Regions from separate parts of the Methylobacterium flocculans genome, predicted to be linked through region 1. Evidence: predicted binding sites of a transcription regulator. Region 1 holds the regulator's gene; each other region holds the start of a gene.
The links. The regulator LexA, encoded in region 1, represses DNA repair genes until DNA is damaged. The targets are predictions, from matches to a motif close to TGTTCNNNNTGTGTTCNG.
Positions count from the first base shown of each region.

Region 1 (4,747 bases):
TTGCACTGGCCGATCAAGAAGATCGCTGCCGCCTGCGCGATGCTCGGCGTGACGGCCTACTGCGTCTTCTCAGGGTGGGATATCGCCGCCGAACGTTCCCTCATCATGACGCTGGTGATGCTGGGCGCCATTTTGGTGGACCGCCCCGCCCTGAGCATGCGCAACCTCGCTCTGGCGGCGCTGATCGCCCTCACGCGGGAGCCGGAAGGTGTCCTGGGGCCGAGCTTCCAGATGTCGTTCGGAGCCGTCGCCGGCCTCATCGCCTGTGCGCCGCTGCTCGGCGGCCATGCGTTCCGGCGCGACGGCGCAGGTCGTTTCGCCCGCGCCGTCGGATGGCTGCTCGCCGCCATTGTCGGAACGCTGGCCACCACCCTGGTGGCACAGATCGCTACGGCGCCCTTCGCGACCTACCATTTTCAGACGGTGCAGCCCTTCGGCCTCGTGGGAAATGCCCTGACCCTGCCGCTGGTCTCCCTGGCGGTGATGCCCGCCGCCGTGCTCGGAATCCTGGCCTATCCCTTCGCCCTCGATCAGCCGGTCTGGTGGGCGATGGGGCTGGCAGTGCGGGGGATGCTCACGATCTCGACTTGGATTGCCGAGTTCGGACATGCGACCTACGTCGTACCCGCATACGGCACCGGCGCACTGGCTCTGCTCGCCTGCGCCGTCGTCATGCTCACCCTGCCAGCGTCGTCCCTGCGCTGGCTCGGTCTGATCCCGGCCATCGTCGGCATCGGCCTCGCAGTCCGGCCTGACCGGTACGACCTCTATATCGACCGTGATGGCGCCGGCGCGGCGATCCGCGACCGAACCGGGCGCCTCGCGATGCTCGGTCGCCCCCCGGCCTTCGTGCTCGAACAATGGCTCAAGGCGGATGGCGACGGCAGAAAAGCAGCGGACATCAAGGCATCTCCGGCCGCGCGTTGCGACCGTCTGGGCTGTACCCTGCAGATGAGCGACGGGCGCACAATCGCACTTGCGACCGACAAGCGAGCGCTGCCCGAGGATTGCGCCAGGGCCGACATCCTGATCACGCAACGGGAGGCTCCGCCCGGTTGCGCGGCCAAAGTGATCGTCGACCGTGCCTTCCTCAAGACCCACGGGGCGACAGCGATCAGACTGACCCGTGACGGGCCCATCGTGACGACGGCACGTCGTCCCGGCGAAACGGTGCCGTGGCGCACGTCAAGCACACCCCCGGTGGCCGTCTCAGAGCCCACCACGCCCAGCCTGCCCACGAAATCCGGATCGAACACGCCGAACGCGGAGGACGCCGACGCCGGACCCGACGACGAGGCTCAGTAGCGTCGAACGAGACTGACCAACCGTCCCTGGATCTGCACACGATCCGGCCCGAGCACACGGGTTTCATAGGCGGGATTGGCCGCCTCCAGCGCGATGGACGAACCCCGGCGGCGCAGGCGCTTCAGGGTCGCTTCCTCGTCGTCGATCAGCGCCACGATGATGTCGCCGGTATTCGCCGTGTCCTGCTTGCGGATGACCACGAGGTCACCGTCCAGGATGCCCGCATCGACCATCGAATCGCCCCGCACCTCGAGGGCGTAATGCTCGCCACCGGCGAGGAAATCCGGAGACATCGTCACCGAGTGACTCTGCTCCTGAATGGCGGCGATGGGCGTACCGGCCGCGATCCGACCCATGACGGGAATCGTGACCGCCCGGCCGCTCTCATCCATCGCCTGCGTGGTCGGCAGACGGGACACCGACGCGCCCGCCGGGGGAGCCTTGCCCTTGCCGCCCTCGACCACGCTCGGAGTAAACCGACGCGGCTCCGATGGAACGCTGCTGCGTCCGCCGACAGCGTCGCCGCTCAAGCTCTCCGGCATACGAATTACTTCGATGGCCCGGGCCCGGTTCGGCAGCCTGCGCAGGAAGCCGCGCTCCTCGAGCGCTGTGATCAGGCGATGGATGCCGGACTTCGACTTGAGATCCAGCGCATCCTTCATTTCGTCGAAGGAGGGAGGAACGCCGCTCTCGCGCATCCGGTGCTGGATGAACTGGAGCAAATCCAGTTGCTTACGCGTCAACATGCGGAACACTCTTCGTTGGAGCCGTGGGCTGCGGCGTGCGACCGCAGAAACAAACCACGAACACGTTAAACGTTCCGCAAGTGTTCTGCAAGAGTTCCCATATGACGCCGAAACTTGCGTCTATCGGAGCAGGGCGCGCCGGCCTTAGGCGGATCAATGGCGGCGGAGCTATCGTTCCGGCGAGGGTCCCCAAGGAACCGCCCGTGGCAGGGGACACACGGCGGCGCAACAGAATTGCGGGAAGACCATCGCGATCATCGCCCCTGGAACGGGGTGAAACGGAGCGAGATTCACACCAGGTTCAGCGTCGAGGCGAGAAGGCAGCGGAAGTGTGGTGCTTCACAAAGCTCGCGATCCGGCGGCCAAGCGGATCACGGTGTGAGAAACTCGACGTATTAAGTAGAGACGATCGAGGTCGGCTGCCCGTCAGCTGCCCCGTGGATCAGTGACATCATCGAAGCTGTAAAGCGGCGCGCGAAATCGCGAGTACCGCAGCCTAACCTTCAGCAGCTCCACGGGAAGAACCTTCGCGGCCTGCGAGGGGGATCCCGCCACAGGAAGCCCAATGGTCCGCACAGCCGACGCGCCTGATGCCTTGCGCAGCAGCGACGTCGCCGTCGGTTGCGCAGATCGGCTTGGACCGGACCAACGCCTCAGGGCTGCTCGGCACCGTAGAATTTCGGATCGAGGGCGGCCAGAGCCAGAAGGGCCGGGGTCATGACGACACCGGCGACGCGCATGGTGCGTGCGGCGGCGCGGCAGGCCACCTGATCGTTCGAGGCGGCAGCCGTTTCGATCCGGCTGATGACCGCTTCATCCGGCTTCGGGCTCGGGGCGGACGCGGCCGGGGCGGGCGGGCTCTTCGCGGCAGCATTGGCATGCGCCAACGTGGCCTTGCCATCGCTTGTCCCGGGACGCGCGTCGGCCGTCGGAGCCTGGGTCTCCGGCTTGGTCGGCCCGCTTAGCCCGGAACTCTGCTGCGTCGGCCCACCGGACGACGAAGGTTGACCGTCACTCTTGCCGGAGGCGTTCGAGACGGCGGTCGATTGCGATGCCGGCGTCGCGGCTTCCTGCTTCTTCTCCTCCGGCTTCTTCACGAAGGCCACGAGTTCCTGGCACAGGTTCGCCGGGCCGCGGGCGGGCGCCGCATCCTGCGCGGACGCCGTTTGCACGGAGAGGCTCGTCGACAAGAGGAGCGCGGCGATGGAGAGGCGGTGGATCATGCTCGGTCCCCTGGTTCCGGACTCGTTGCGCGGCCGTACCCGTGCGGTGCACGGGACGTCGTTCGGGTTTCAGGAGCGCTTCGGATGCGAGGGTTCACCGGTCGCCTTGCCGTGCGCCGATTCACCGGTGTCGTTGGTGTTCGGATCGCCGGTCCACTTCTCGCCGACGAGGTTGGTGCCAGGCTCCGACACCCGTGCCCCCGTGGTCGCGAAGGCCTGGTAGGCGAACGTCTGATTGCTGGTCAGGGCGTACATGGCCAGGACGCCGAGGCCGATGGCGGCAATCACGGCGACGATGAAGGCTTTCATGGTCGTAATCCTCGTCGCCGCCCGAGCGGCCTGGCAGATTATTCAGCGGGAGCGGGGTGGCGACCCCGACCCAATTGCGGGCCGCTCGCGGTCTTCGCCTGCTCCTGCTCGACCCAGAGGTCGTGGTGGGCGCGCGCCCAGGCAAGATCGACCTCGCCGCTGCCCATGGCATCGTAGGCGCCCTTCATGCCGAGCGTGCCGATGTAGATGTGCGCCAGGATGCCGGCGATGAACACGATGCCGATCAGCGAGTGAATGACCTGCATCACCTGCATGCCGTTGATGTCGAGGAGCGCGAACGGGAACAGCATCATCAGGCCGGTGACGCCCATGGCGGCACCGAAGCCCGCGACCATCCAGAACACGCCCTTCTGGCCGGCGTTGAAGCGGGCCGCGTGGGGGTGCTTCTTGCCGATGAAGCCGCCGCCCGCCTTGATCCAGGCCCAATCGATGCGGTTCGGGATGTTGTCCTTGATCCAGACCACGAACATCATCACCACACCGAACATGAACGGCCAGGCGAGATAGACGTGGCTGTACTTGGCCCATTGGGCGATGGCGCCGAACGCCTCGGGTCCGATCAGGGGCATCAGCAGGCGCTTGCCGAAGATGTAGTTCAGGCCGGACAGCGAGAGGATGATGAAGCAGACGGCCGTCATCCAGTGGGTGAAGCGCTCGAAGGCATTGAACCGCAGGATCTTCCGGCCGGATTCCTGGGTGTCGTCGGTGAGGATGCGTCCGCGCCAGAGGAAGAACCCGCCGAGCGCGGCGATCATTCCGAGGATGAAGGCCGCACCGATCCAGGGCAGGTAGCCCTCGCGGAACGACTGGTACTCGCGGCCCTGCGGCTGGATCAGGTTCGCCGCCTTGCCGTCCGGAATGCTGATGCGGCCCTGGATCTTGGAACCCTGCTTGAACAGGAATTCCTCGTTGACGGAGTCGGCCGTGGGCTTGGCACCCATCGGGTTCAGCCCGTCCTGCTGCTGCGGGTTCTGCGCCCGCGCGGGCTCGAACGCCGCCGGAGCGGCCAGGAGCGTCGTGGCGAGGACGAGGGTGCTGAGTAGCGTGACTGCCCGCCGCATCGGCGTTCCTTTCGAGTGGCGTGTCGTCTCGGGATCGCCGTGAGCCGGCGATCCCAGGATCGGTGTCGTGGCGATCAGATCG
Region 1 is NZ_CP107532.1:3,523,183-3,527,929, forward strand. It holds gene OF380_RS16625 (ComEC/Rec2 family competence protein) at 1-1,305, shown strand, start outside; gene lexA (transcriptional repressor LexA) at 1,299-2,051, opposite strand; gene OF380_RS16635 (hypothetical protein) at 2,705-3,274, opposite strand; gene OF380_RS16640 (hypothetical protein) at 3,344-3,583, opposite strand; gene OF380_RS16645 (formate dehydrogenase subunit gamma) at 3,622-4,665, opposite strand; gene fdh3B (formate dehydrogenase FDH3 subunit beta) at 4,740-4,747, opposite strand, start outside.

Region 2 (4,747 bases), 2.2 Mb from region 1:
CGCGACCCGCATCGTGGCGGGGGCGATCTTAACCGGGCGCACGGAGGCCGCGCAGCCGAGGCCGATGCACCAGGCCCCCTCCCGCATCCGGCCGGGCTCGGGGTCCCGCTCCGCCCAGCCGAAGGCCTCGGCGCCGGCGTCGAAGCAGGCCATGAGCGGGCGCGAGGAGAAGGGCTTGCCCGAGATCGGATCGGTTGCGGTGTCGTTGCGCCGGCGCAAGGCGATGGGGTCGAGCCGCAGCGCATGCGCCATCTCGTCGACGGCGCTCTCCAGGGCGAAGAGGTAGGGCACCTCGGGGGGAGCGCGCATCGGCCCCGGCGTGTTGCGGTCGACCCGCACGGCGCGCTCGTCGGTGCGCACGTTCGGGCAGGCATAGAGGCTGGCGGTGACGTCGGTGCCCTCCATCGCGAAGGGGTCGAACCGCGAGGCGATCACCGTGGCCTTGTGGACGAGGGCCGTGAAGCGCCCGTCGGCCGTCGCGCCGAGCCGGATGTCGTGGCGGGTCTCGGGCCGGTAATTGGCGATGGTGAAGGTGTCGCGCCGGCTCGGCACCAGGGCGACCGGACGGCCCAGGGCCCTGGCCGCCAGCGCCACCGGGGCCGTGTACTGCGCAAGGGCGAGCTTCGAGCCGAAATGGCCGCCGATCAGCCCGGCCACCACGCGGATGTCGGCCGGATCGAGGCCGAGTTGCGCGGCGAGACCGTGCCGGACGGCGCCGAGGTAGCGCGAGGGCTCGTAGACCGTGAGGCGGGGTCCGTCCCAGGCGCAGGTGGTGGTGTACAGCTCGATGGGGTTGTGGTGCTGGATCGGCGTCTCGTAGCGCGCCGCGACGACCGCATCGGCGCGCGCCAGCCCCGCATCGGCGTCCCCGCAGGCGGGATCGTGGTGCTTCGGCTTGAGATCGGCGAGCCGCACGGTCTCGGCACCCTCCGAATCGAGGCCGTCCGCGAAGGGGGCGGGCTCGTAGCCGACGACGACGCGGGCGGCCGCCGCGCTGGCCGCCTCCACGCTCTCGGCCACCACCAGGGCGACGATCTGGCCCGCATAGGCGACCGCGTCCGAACCGAGGGGACGGTGGCCGCTATTGGCGTAGCCTCCCGCCATGAGGTGATCCACCGGCCGGATCGACCCGGCGAAGTCCCGATGGGTGAAGATGCCGAGGGTGCCCGGCACGGCGCGCGCGGCCGCGAGGTCGAAGCCGGTGATCCGTCCACGCGGGATGGTGCTCGTGACGAGGGCGGCATGGGCGAGGTTCGGCAGGCGGGTGTCGGAGGCGTAGCGCGCCGCGCCGGTGACCTTGGCCGGCCCCTCGACGCGCGGATGCGCGCGCCCGAGCCAGGCCGGACGGTCCGTCGTATCGGCCGGTATCCCCATCGGATGTCCCCCCTCTGTCGTGAGGGTAACCCCGGCCGGCGCGCCGGCGATCCGGGCGCGACGGCACGTCGCTCGGGGGCGGATGTCCGGCCCGGGAGCCGGACGGACTCGTCTCAGCCCTTCCAGTTCTTCAGCGCCGCGAAGGGGCTCGCCGAGGGGTCGGGGGCAGGGGGGTTCAGCACCGGCTCCACCTGCGCGATGGCATCCGCTAGGGAAAAGGCGGTGCCGCTCGTCAGCTTGCCGCCGGCGGCGTCCTTGTGGCCGCCGCCCCGGAAGCGCCGGGCGCCGTCGAGCGCCGTCTCGTTGTTGGAGCGGAACGACATCGTGCCTGCCCGCTGCACATTGAGGACGCGGCTGGCCCGGCCGCTCGCCATGATGAGGTCCGAGACGCGCTGGAAGGTGCCGGCATCGAGGCCGAACGACATCAGCGTGCCGTCCGAGAGGGGATGGAACAGCTCCGAGCGGGCGAGCACGCGGGCGATCCGCATGCGGGTGGTGAGCGTGCGGTCGTCGGTCGCGTCGTCGGCGAGGTAGCGGTCGAGGATGGCGGTGCGCAGCGCACCCACCTGGCCCTCGATGCCCGCCGGGGTGGCGCCGTCGGCGAGCAGCCGCGCCACGCCGAGGAGCAGGTCGCTCACGAAGCGGTCGTGCCAGGGATGGCCGATGGGGACGAGGTTCGAGACGTTGTCCCAGAACACCTCGTCGAGGCTCAGGCCCGCGCGGAACTCGGGCCGGTCCTTGCGCCAGAGGTCGACCGCGTCCACCGCCGTCACCAGGGCGCCGAGGATCGGGTCCGCGTCGGCCTCGCGGGTGGCGTAGAGGGCACGGTGCTCGTAGGCCATGCGGGTGGCGCAGCGCGCCTCGTCGATGAGCACCACGATGTTCGGGTCCTCGAGGTCGAAGCGCTGCACGCCCGGCGCCTCGGGGTGGGGCTGCGGCTCGAGCTTCTGCTCGCGGAGCTGATCCACCGACGAGGCGTGGTGGTCGAGCACGATCAGGCGGTGGCGGGCGGCCTCGTCGCGGCGGCGGTTGAGGGCGGCGAAGCTCTTGATGAAGCTGACCGCCACCGCCTCCAGGCCGAGGTCGGTCATCACGATCATCTCGGGGCTCGCCGCCTTGCCGAGGCGCTTCAGTTCGGTCTCGACCACGGGGCCGACATCCGAATAGCGCGGCACGTGAACGATGCGCGACACATCGGCGAACTGGCCGACCACCGTGGAGGCGCCGTAGCCGTCGAGGTCGTGGTGGGTGATCTGGGTGACGTTCACGGTCAATCGGTCCTCGGGCGAATCGCCGCCCCGGGCGGCTCTGTCGTGGCCCTTATGCGGCAGGTGGACCGCGACGGCGAGCCCCGGAGCGGCCGGGGGCCGTTCGCGAGACCGCGCGTCCAGCGACGCCGCGCGGTGCAGAGGGGGGACGCTAAAAACCGGCGGGAGCGGGATCCCGCTCGCCCGCCTCCTGGTCCCGTCGCACAGCCTCCGCCGCGTCGGTTCGACGGTGGACCGCTGCGACGCCCGGCTTGATTCCGCGGGCCGAACCGGGATGGTGCGAACAGACCACGAACAGATCGCGCGAGGAGACCCGCCCGCGATGGACCCGGACGAGGCCGGCCAGCCCCGAAAGATCATCCACATCGACATGGACGCGTTCTACGCCTCCGTGGAGCAGCGCGACGACCCCGCGCTTCGGGGGCGTCCGGTGGCGGTGGGCGGCTCGCGCGAACGCGGCGTGGTGGCGGCGGCGAGCTACGAGGCGCGGGTCTTCGGCGTGCGCTCGGCCATGCCCTCGGTGACGGCGCGCCGGCTCTGCCCCAACCTCGTCTTCGTGAAGCCGCGCTTCGATGTCTACCGGGGCATCTCGGAGCAGATCCGGGCGGTGTTCGCCGAGCATACGGACCTGATCGAGCCCGTCGCCCTCGACGAGGCCTATCTCGACGTGACCCACAATCGACAGGGGCTGGCCACGGCCACGGAGGTCGCGCGCGCGATCCGGGCGGCGATTCGCGAGCGCACCGGTCTCGTCGCTTCGGCGGGGGTGTCCTACAACAAGTTCCTGGCGAAGGTCGCTTCCGACTTCCGCAAGCCCGACGCCCTGTTCGTGATCACCCCCGCGATGGGCCCGGCCTTCGTGGAGGATCTGCCGATCGGGCGCTTCCACGGGGTCGGGCCGGTGACGGAAGCGCGCATGAAGGCGCTCGGCATTCTCACCGGGCGCGACCTGCGGGCCCAGAGCCTGGAGAGCCTGGTCGCACGGTTCGGCGCCTCGGCACCCTACTATTACGGCGTCGCGCGGGGCCTCGACACACGGCCGGTGCGGGTCAACCGGGTGCGCAAGTCCATCGGGGCCGAGAACACCTTCTCGGACGATTCCGCCGATTACGCCGTGCTCGCAGGTCGCCTCGCGCCCCTCCTCGACAAGGTCTGGGGTGCGGCCGCCGCCCGGGAGGTCCGGGCGCGCACCGTGACGCTGAAGGTGAAGTTCTCGGATTTCGAGCAGATCACCCGGGCCCGCTCGCTGCCCGGCTTCGTGCCGGACCGGTCGGACCTGGAGCGCATCGTGCTCGCCCTCCTGCGGGAAGCCTTCCCGCTCCGGCGCAGCGTGCGCCTGCTCGGCGTCTCGCTCTCGGCCCTCGAACACGGGCCGGCACCGGAGCCGGAGCAACTCGGCCTCGCACTCTGAGGGCGCGCAAACGAAAGGGGCGCCACCCTCTCGGATAGCGCCCCTCCCGGACCAGCAGGTTCCGTGCGCGGAACCCGCGATCACCCTTAGTTGAAGGGATCGATCTCGGCGGACTCGTAGCTGGTGACTTCCATGCCGACGCAGATCTCGGAAACGATGGGGGCGGACCACTTCATGACGTCTCTCCTCATGGCGGTTGATTGATGGGCGCCGGAATCCGGGGGCTCGCGGCGCTGGAACCGAGGGAAAACCCTTAGTTGAAGGGATCGATCTCGGCGGACTCGTAGCTCGTAACTTCCATGCCGACGCAGATCTCGGACACGATGGGGGCGGACCAGGTCATGGGGAACTCCTTGGCTGTCAACACCCTTGATATGTCGTTGTGTTGGGCACAACACAAGTGGGCACTACACTTATATTTCTCATATGATCGTGGGTGTCGGGCCGGAGAGGCCGCGAGGCCGGCGAAATGCCGCCTGCAATCAGAGATATGGTGCCGGCCGCCCTGAAACCAGGGCGATCCTCCGGCTCACCCGGGCTCCGAAGAGCGACGCCGTACCGCCGTCGTCACGCGCGGCCGCGTTTCACGCTTGACGACCGCGGAGGCGCGGCGCACTCACGCGCCGCCGGGCGGCGCGCGGCCTGATTCAAGGCCTCGCCCGCGCCCCGGCCTCCACCGACGAACCCCATGCCC
Region 2 is NZ_CP107532.1:5,691,899-5,696,645, reverse strand. It holds gene OF380_RS27095 (xanthine dehydrogenase family protein molybdopterin-binding subunit) at 1-1,374, opposite strand, end outside; gene OF380_RS27090 (dimethylmenaquinone methyltransferase) at 1,488-2,642, opposite strand; gene dinB (DNA polymerase IV) at 2,965-4,053, shown strand; gene pqqA (pyrroloquinoline quinone precursor peptide PqqA) at 4,140-4,229, opposite strand; gene pqqA (pyrroloquinoline quinone precursor peptide PqqA) at 4,307-4,396, opposite strand.
Region 2: dinB (DNA polymerase IV) is a predicted target of LexA. The motif match lies at 2,922-2,939, and genes of this name have one in related genera.

Region 3 (4,747 bases), 580 kb from region 1:
CCACGCATGAGAAGTGCGTCAACTTCCTCGACCGGTGGGCCGAAGAGGCGGCTGCGCTCGGTTGGACGACCCTCGACCTTTTCGGCGTGCATCCGGAGGCGGGCATTATCCGGCCGGACTTCTGCGGCGCGATCGTGATGTCGGACGCCAAGGTCTCGGCCATCACCGCCAGACGCATCGCCTTACTGAACACGGCCTTCTACCGGGACACGCCGGGCCGGCCGGCGGGCGCGGTGCCGCTGTGGCAGTTCGGGCGGTGACCATTATTTCGTCAGGAGCCGACGCGACGACGGAAGCATGCATGCCAGATAAGCGAGATCGCAGAACCAAGCCTCTGGCCGACGATACCCCAGACCGGTCTCCCGCTGGCATGCGGGCAACGGCCGATCGCATCGAGGAGCGATCCTCGCAGGGGTTCTACGTCCCTCCCTCGGCTGCCGTGCTCTACGCCGAGGCGCTGCGAGCCCTCGCACGCGAGCACGAGAAGGGGTGAGGATCGTCCGCAAGTATCCCTTGACCGCCTCTCTCAGTAGGGGAAGGCTCGTCCTTTGCGGAGCGTAACGTGTCCGACAGTTCTAAACCCGACGTCTTCGCTGCTATCCGGGTACTTGGCGTCGAGTTGATCGACGGAGGCCGGACGCTGGCTGTTCGTTTGGAGAAGGCAACCGGAACCGAGGCGGTTCTGCTGCTCGCTCAGCCGGTGGCGGATGAGTTATTCCGACAGATGGCGGAGTTGCAGAAATCCGCCGATTAGGCGCTGTAGCCACAAAGCTGTCTCATGGTGCGCACGGCGATCCTGCTGGCCCGGCCGGAGAGGGCGTGATCAAGCGTGTGCCGTCGGTAGCTCGCTGACCTGCGTCGTGTAGCGTGGGCTGCGCATCTCGAACTTCGTGGACCAGGTGCGCTTCTCGGTGAGCCCGGCCCGGGCCGGCACGACGGAGCCCCGGCCGAAGCGCGCGTTGCAGGCGTCCATGGCCGCCATGAGCGGCGCACTGCGCTCCCGGTCGAGCTGCCCGATCAGTGCTCGCGGCGCCATGTCGAGCGTCATCAGGTCGGTGGTGACCACACCGGCCTTGCTGTAGCGCCAGGGCTTGCCGCCCGGCGCCTCGCGCCAGGTGCGTGCCACGCCCGCCTGCGCCGCCTTGATGAGCGCCAGCGTGTCGTTCGTGGCTTCCGGCAGCGTTACGGTGGTCGAGACCGAGCGCATCGGGTCGCCGCGGTCGTGCTCGCTCGTGTGGTAGAAGACCGAGACATGCGTGGTGCCGAGCCCGCCGCGCCGGAGCTTCTCGCCGAGCCGCGTCGCGTGGGCGGCCACCGCCTGCTCCAGCGTCTCGCGTTCGGTGATGCGCCGGGAGAACGAGCGGGTGACGGCGCAGCCCTTGCGCTGGGCTGGCATCAGTTCGAGCGGCAGGCAGGCGAGCCCGCGCAACTCGTAGATGATGCGTTCACCCACCACCGTCATGGCCTTTCGGACAGGCCGAGGGTCGAGGTCGCGCAGATCCGCTACCGTGTCGACGCCGAGCCCCATCAGCTTGGCGAGCGAGGCCCGGCCGATGCCCCAGACCTCGGCCACCGAGATCCGGCAGAGCCAGTGATCGTAGGCCACCGGATCGGTCAGGTCGCACACCCCGTCGCAGTCCGGGATCGTCTTGGCGATGTGGTTGGCGAGCTTGGCCAGCGTCTTCGTTGGGCCGATGCCCACACAGGTCGGAATGCCGGTCCAGGCCCGCACCGTGGCGCAGAGATCCCGGGCCAGGGTCATCCGGTCCCGATCGCGCACGTCCGAGAGATCCAGGAAGCTCTCGTCGATGGAGTAGATCTCCACGGCCGGTGAGAAGTCGCGGTAGACCGCGTTCGTGCGGGCGCTCATGTCGCCGTAGAGGGTGTAGTTCGAGGAGAACACCCGCACGCCGTCGCGCCGGCATTGCTCGCGGATCTTGAAGAAGGGATCACCCATCTTGATCCCGAGCGCCTTGGCCTCGGCCGTGCGGGCGATGGCGCAGCCGTCATTGTTCGAGAGCACGATGACCGGCACGCGGGCGAGCTTGGGATCGAACACGCGCTCGCAGGAGCAATAGAAGCTGTTGCCGTCGATCAGCGCGATGGCCCGGCTCATCGCACCAGTCCGGCGCGCGCCACGTGCCAGCGGATGGAGAAGCGGATCACGCCCCAGATCTCACCCTCGGCGAAATCGTCGACCGCGAAGGCCGGCAGGTCAGGATTGTCGAAAGCGAGGCGCATGACGTTGCCCTCGACATGGAGCCGCTTCACGCTCATCGTCCCGTCGACGATCGCCACCACCACGCTACGGTTGCCAGGCTTTAGGCTGCGGTCGGCCACGGCGAGATCCCGGTCGAAGATGCCGGCGCCGCGCATGCTGTCGCCCGAGATGTTCCAAGCGAAGGTTGCGGGCGGGTTCGGCGCGAGCCAGCGCGGCAGCTCCAGCGCGCCCTCAAGAAAGTCGTCGGCTGGCGATGGAAAGCCTGCGCAGAGCGTGGCCCCCTGGATCGGGATGCGGACGAGGCTGTCCCCAGCTTTCGCGAGTTCGTCGACCCGATAGAGGCCCACCGCTGCTTCCTCCTGTGCTAGAACAGAAAGAGAACAAACAGTCGCAGGGTTCCCGGTCAAGCTCGGCTATGCCGCGTGTGGATAACGGGGACAGTCTGTGGACAGGGGTTGGTGGTAGGAGCGGTCACATGGCGATGAAGACGACGTTCATGGTGCAGACGTTCGCGATCAAGCGGAAGCGCCTGGTACCGGGCGACCGCGAGGTGTCGCCGACTGAAAGCGGCGCGCTGAAGAAGGCTGAGGCGATGGCCGGTCGGATGCCTGGCACGGCCGCGCTCAAGGTCGTGGCGGACGACGAAACTGGCGAACTCGAAGCGGCGACGATCCTCGGTCAGTTCGGGGACATACCAGAGGACTTCGCAGAAAGCCTCCAAGGCGCCTGATCAGCCGCGCAGGGCCACCATGACGTTCGAAGAGCAGGCCGCCGAACTGCACGCTCTGGACGCCTTGGCCATGAGCATGGGCTTGTCCGACGCCGAGTTCGTCCGCGTCGCGACGGCAGCGATTGCAGAAGCCCATGCCGAAGGTACCGGGCCGAACGGGCCTCTGGCGAAGATCCGCGAGCGCCTGATGCAGCATGGCGGTCGCCGGACGAAAGGGACGGATGATGCAATAGGAGCGGATCCAGAGTTGGTCGCAACCTGAGCAAACCCAGCCAAGAACGACGAAAGCCCCGGAGCCGAAGCTCCGGGGCGCGATGTGGACGATGGTGGATAGCGGGGATCAGCGATGCGGCTGCCGCCCCTTCAGGACTGCGTCGAGCAGCTCGGTCCGTGTCGCTCGCATCTCCTCGCGCACCGACGAGACCATGCCGTCGATTCGCCCCTCAAGGCGGGTGATGACGTCGCCGGTGACGTACTTCTGCGCGACTTCGACCTTGAAGGCGTTGAGCGCCTCGCCCTGACGCTCGACGTTGAGCTTCACGGAGGCGAGGTCAAGCACCAGGGGGCTGACCGCTTCCTTCTCGCGCGACTTGAGCTTCGATGCGGCCCAATCGACCGCCTTCAGCACGGCCACCAGGAACAGCGCGAACGCGACCAGGGCCGCCCAGGTGATCGGGCCGCCCGCGAGGAAGGAGGTATCCATGGTCTCAGGCCTTCAGGAGGCGAGCCGCACCGGCGCGAGCCAGGGTGGTCAGCGGTGAGGAGATGAAGAAGGCCGTGAGGATGGTCGCCTCGATCGGCACGTACTCGGCGGGCAGGGGCGTGATCGGCCAGCCGAGATCGAAGGTGTGCGAGAGGCACGTCGCCCCGAAGTGGATCGCGGGTGGGATGCCGATGCTGTAGATTAGGCCCTTGAAGGCCGGCGCGATCGCCGCCCGCGCCTGGTTCGCTGCCATCTCGGCCTGGATGACCGAGACCGCCACGTCCTTCTGGGCGTTCTGGCCGTTCTGCAGCGTCTTCAGGATCGGCCCGAGCACGCTGTCGCCGAGCACCTTGATGATGCCCGAGCCGAAGAAGCCGGCGACCTTGCCGATGGGGTTGAGGAGCCAGTCCATCAGCGGGGCCCCTCGTCGGGGCCGGACCGGCGCGCCGCGTCCCGCATGCTCTTCAGCGCGGGGACGAGCACCAGGCGGGCGAGGGAGAGGCCTGCGCCGATGCGAACGCCGAGGCCCTCGTATCCAGCCGGTAGGAGCGGCGTCCAATCGAAGCCGACCAGCGCGGACAGGATGTCGGGCAGGGTGAAGATGAAGGCGAGCAGGTAGAGCCGCGCGCCGGCGAGCCGCGCGTTCGCGCGCTTGAGCATATCCATGGGGTCAGACCTTCCGAGCCAGGGCGTTGTGGATGCCGGCGAAGAGGCTGTTCAGGAGCCCGCGCGTGGCGCTGCCGGTGGCCTGGGCCCCGGAACGAACAAGCCCGCCGGTGGGGGCGGGCTGAGTTGCCGAAGCGGGGGCTTTCGTTGCCGAAACGGCCGGTTTGGTTGACACAAGGGGCGGTTTCGTTGCCCCGGAGCCCGTTTCGCCTGACACAACGGCCGATCCGCTTGTCATCGGCGCCAGCGGATCGGGCCCAGGCAATGCGGTTGGCTTGACCAACACCGGCGCCGCGATCGGCGTGCGATCCGTGCGCCGCGCCTTCGGCAGCGCCTTGGCATAGGGGGTGAGGAACTGGTCAGCCTCGGCCTGCCGGCGGGGGATGATCTCGGCCGGCTTCTTCCACATCAGGATGGTGTCGGCGCA
Region 3 is NZ_CP107532.1:4,106,759-4,111,505, forward strand. It holds gene OF380_RS19440 (hypothetical protein) at 1-260, shown strand, start outside; gene OF380_RS19445 (hypothetical protein) at 371-493, shown strand; gene OF380_RS19450 (hypothetical protein) at 563-754, shown strand; gene OF380_RS19455 (Y-family DNA polymerase) at 824-2,116, opposite strand; gene OF380_RS19460 (LexA family protein) at 2,113-2,568, opposite strand; gene OF380_RS19465 (hypothetical protein) at 2,697-2,951, shown strand; gene OF380_RS19470 (hypothetical protein) at 2,971-3,213, shown strand; gene OF380_RS19475 (hypothetical protein) at 3,292-3,654, opposite strand; gene OF380_RS19480 (hypothetical protein) at 3,659-4,066, opposite strand; gene OF380_RS19485 (hypothetical protein) at 4,066-4,320, opposite strand; gene OF380_RS19490 (lysozyme) at 4,325-4,747, opposite strand, start outside.
Region 3: OF380_RS19460 (LexA family protein) is a predicted target of LexA. The motif match lies at 2,587-2,604, and genes of this name have one in related genera.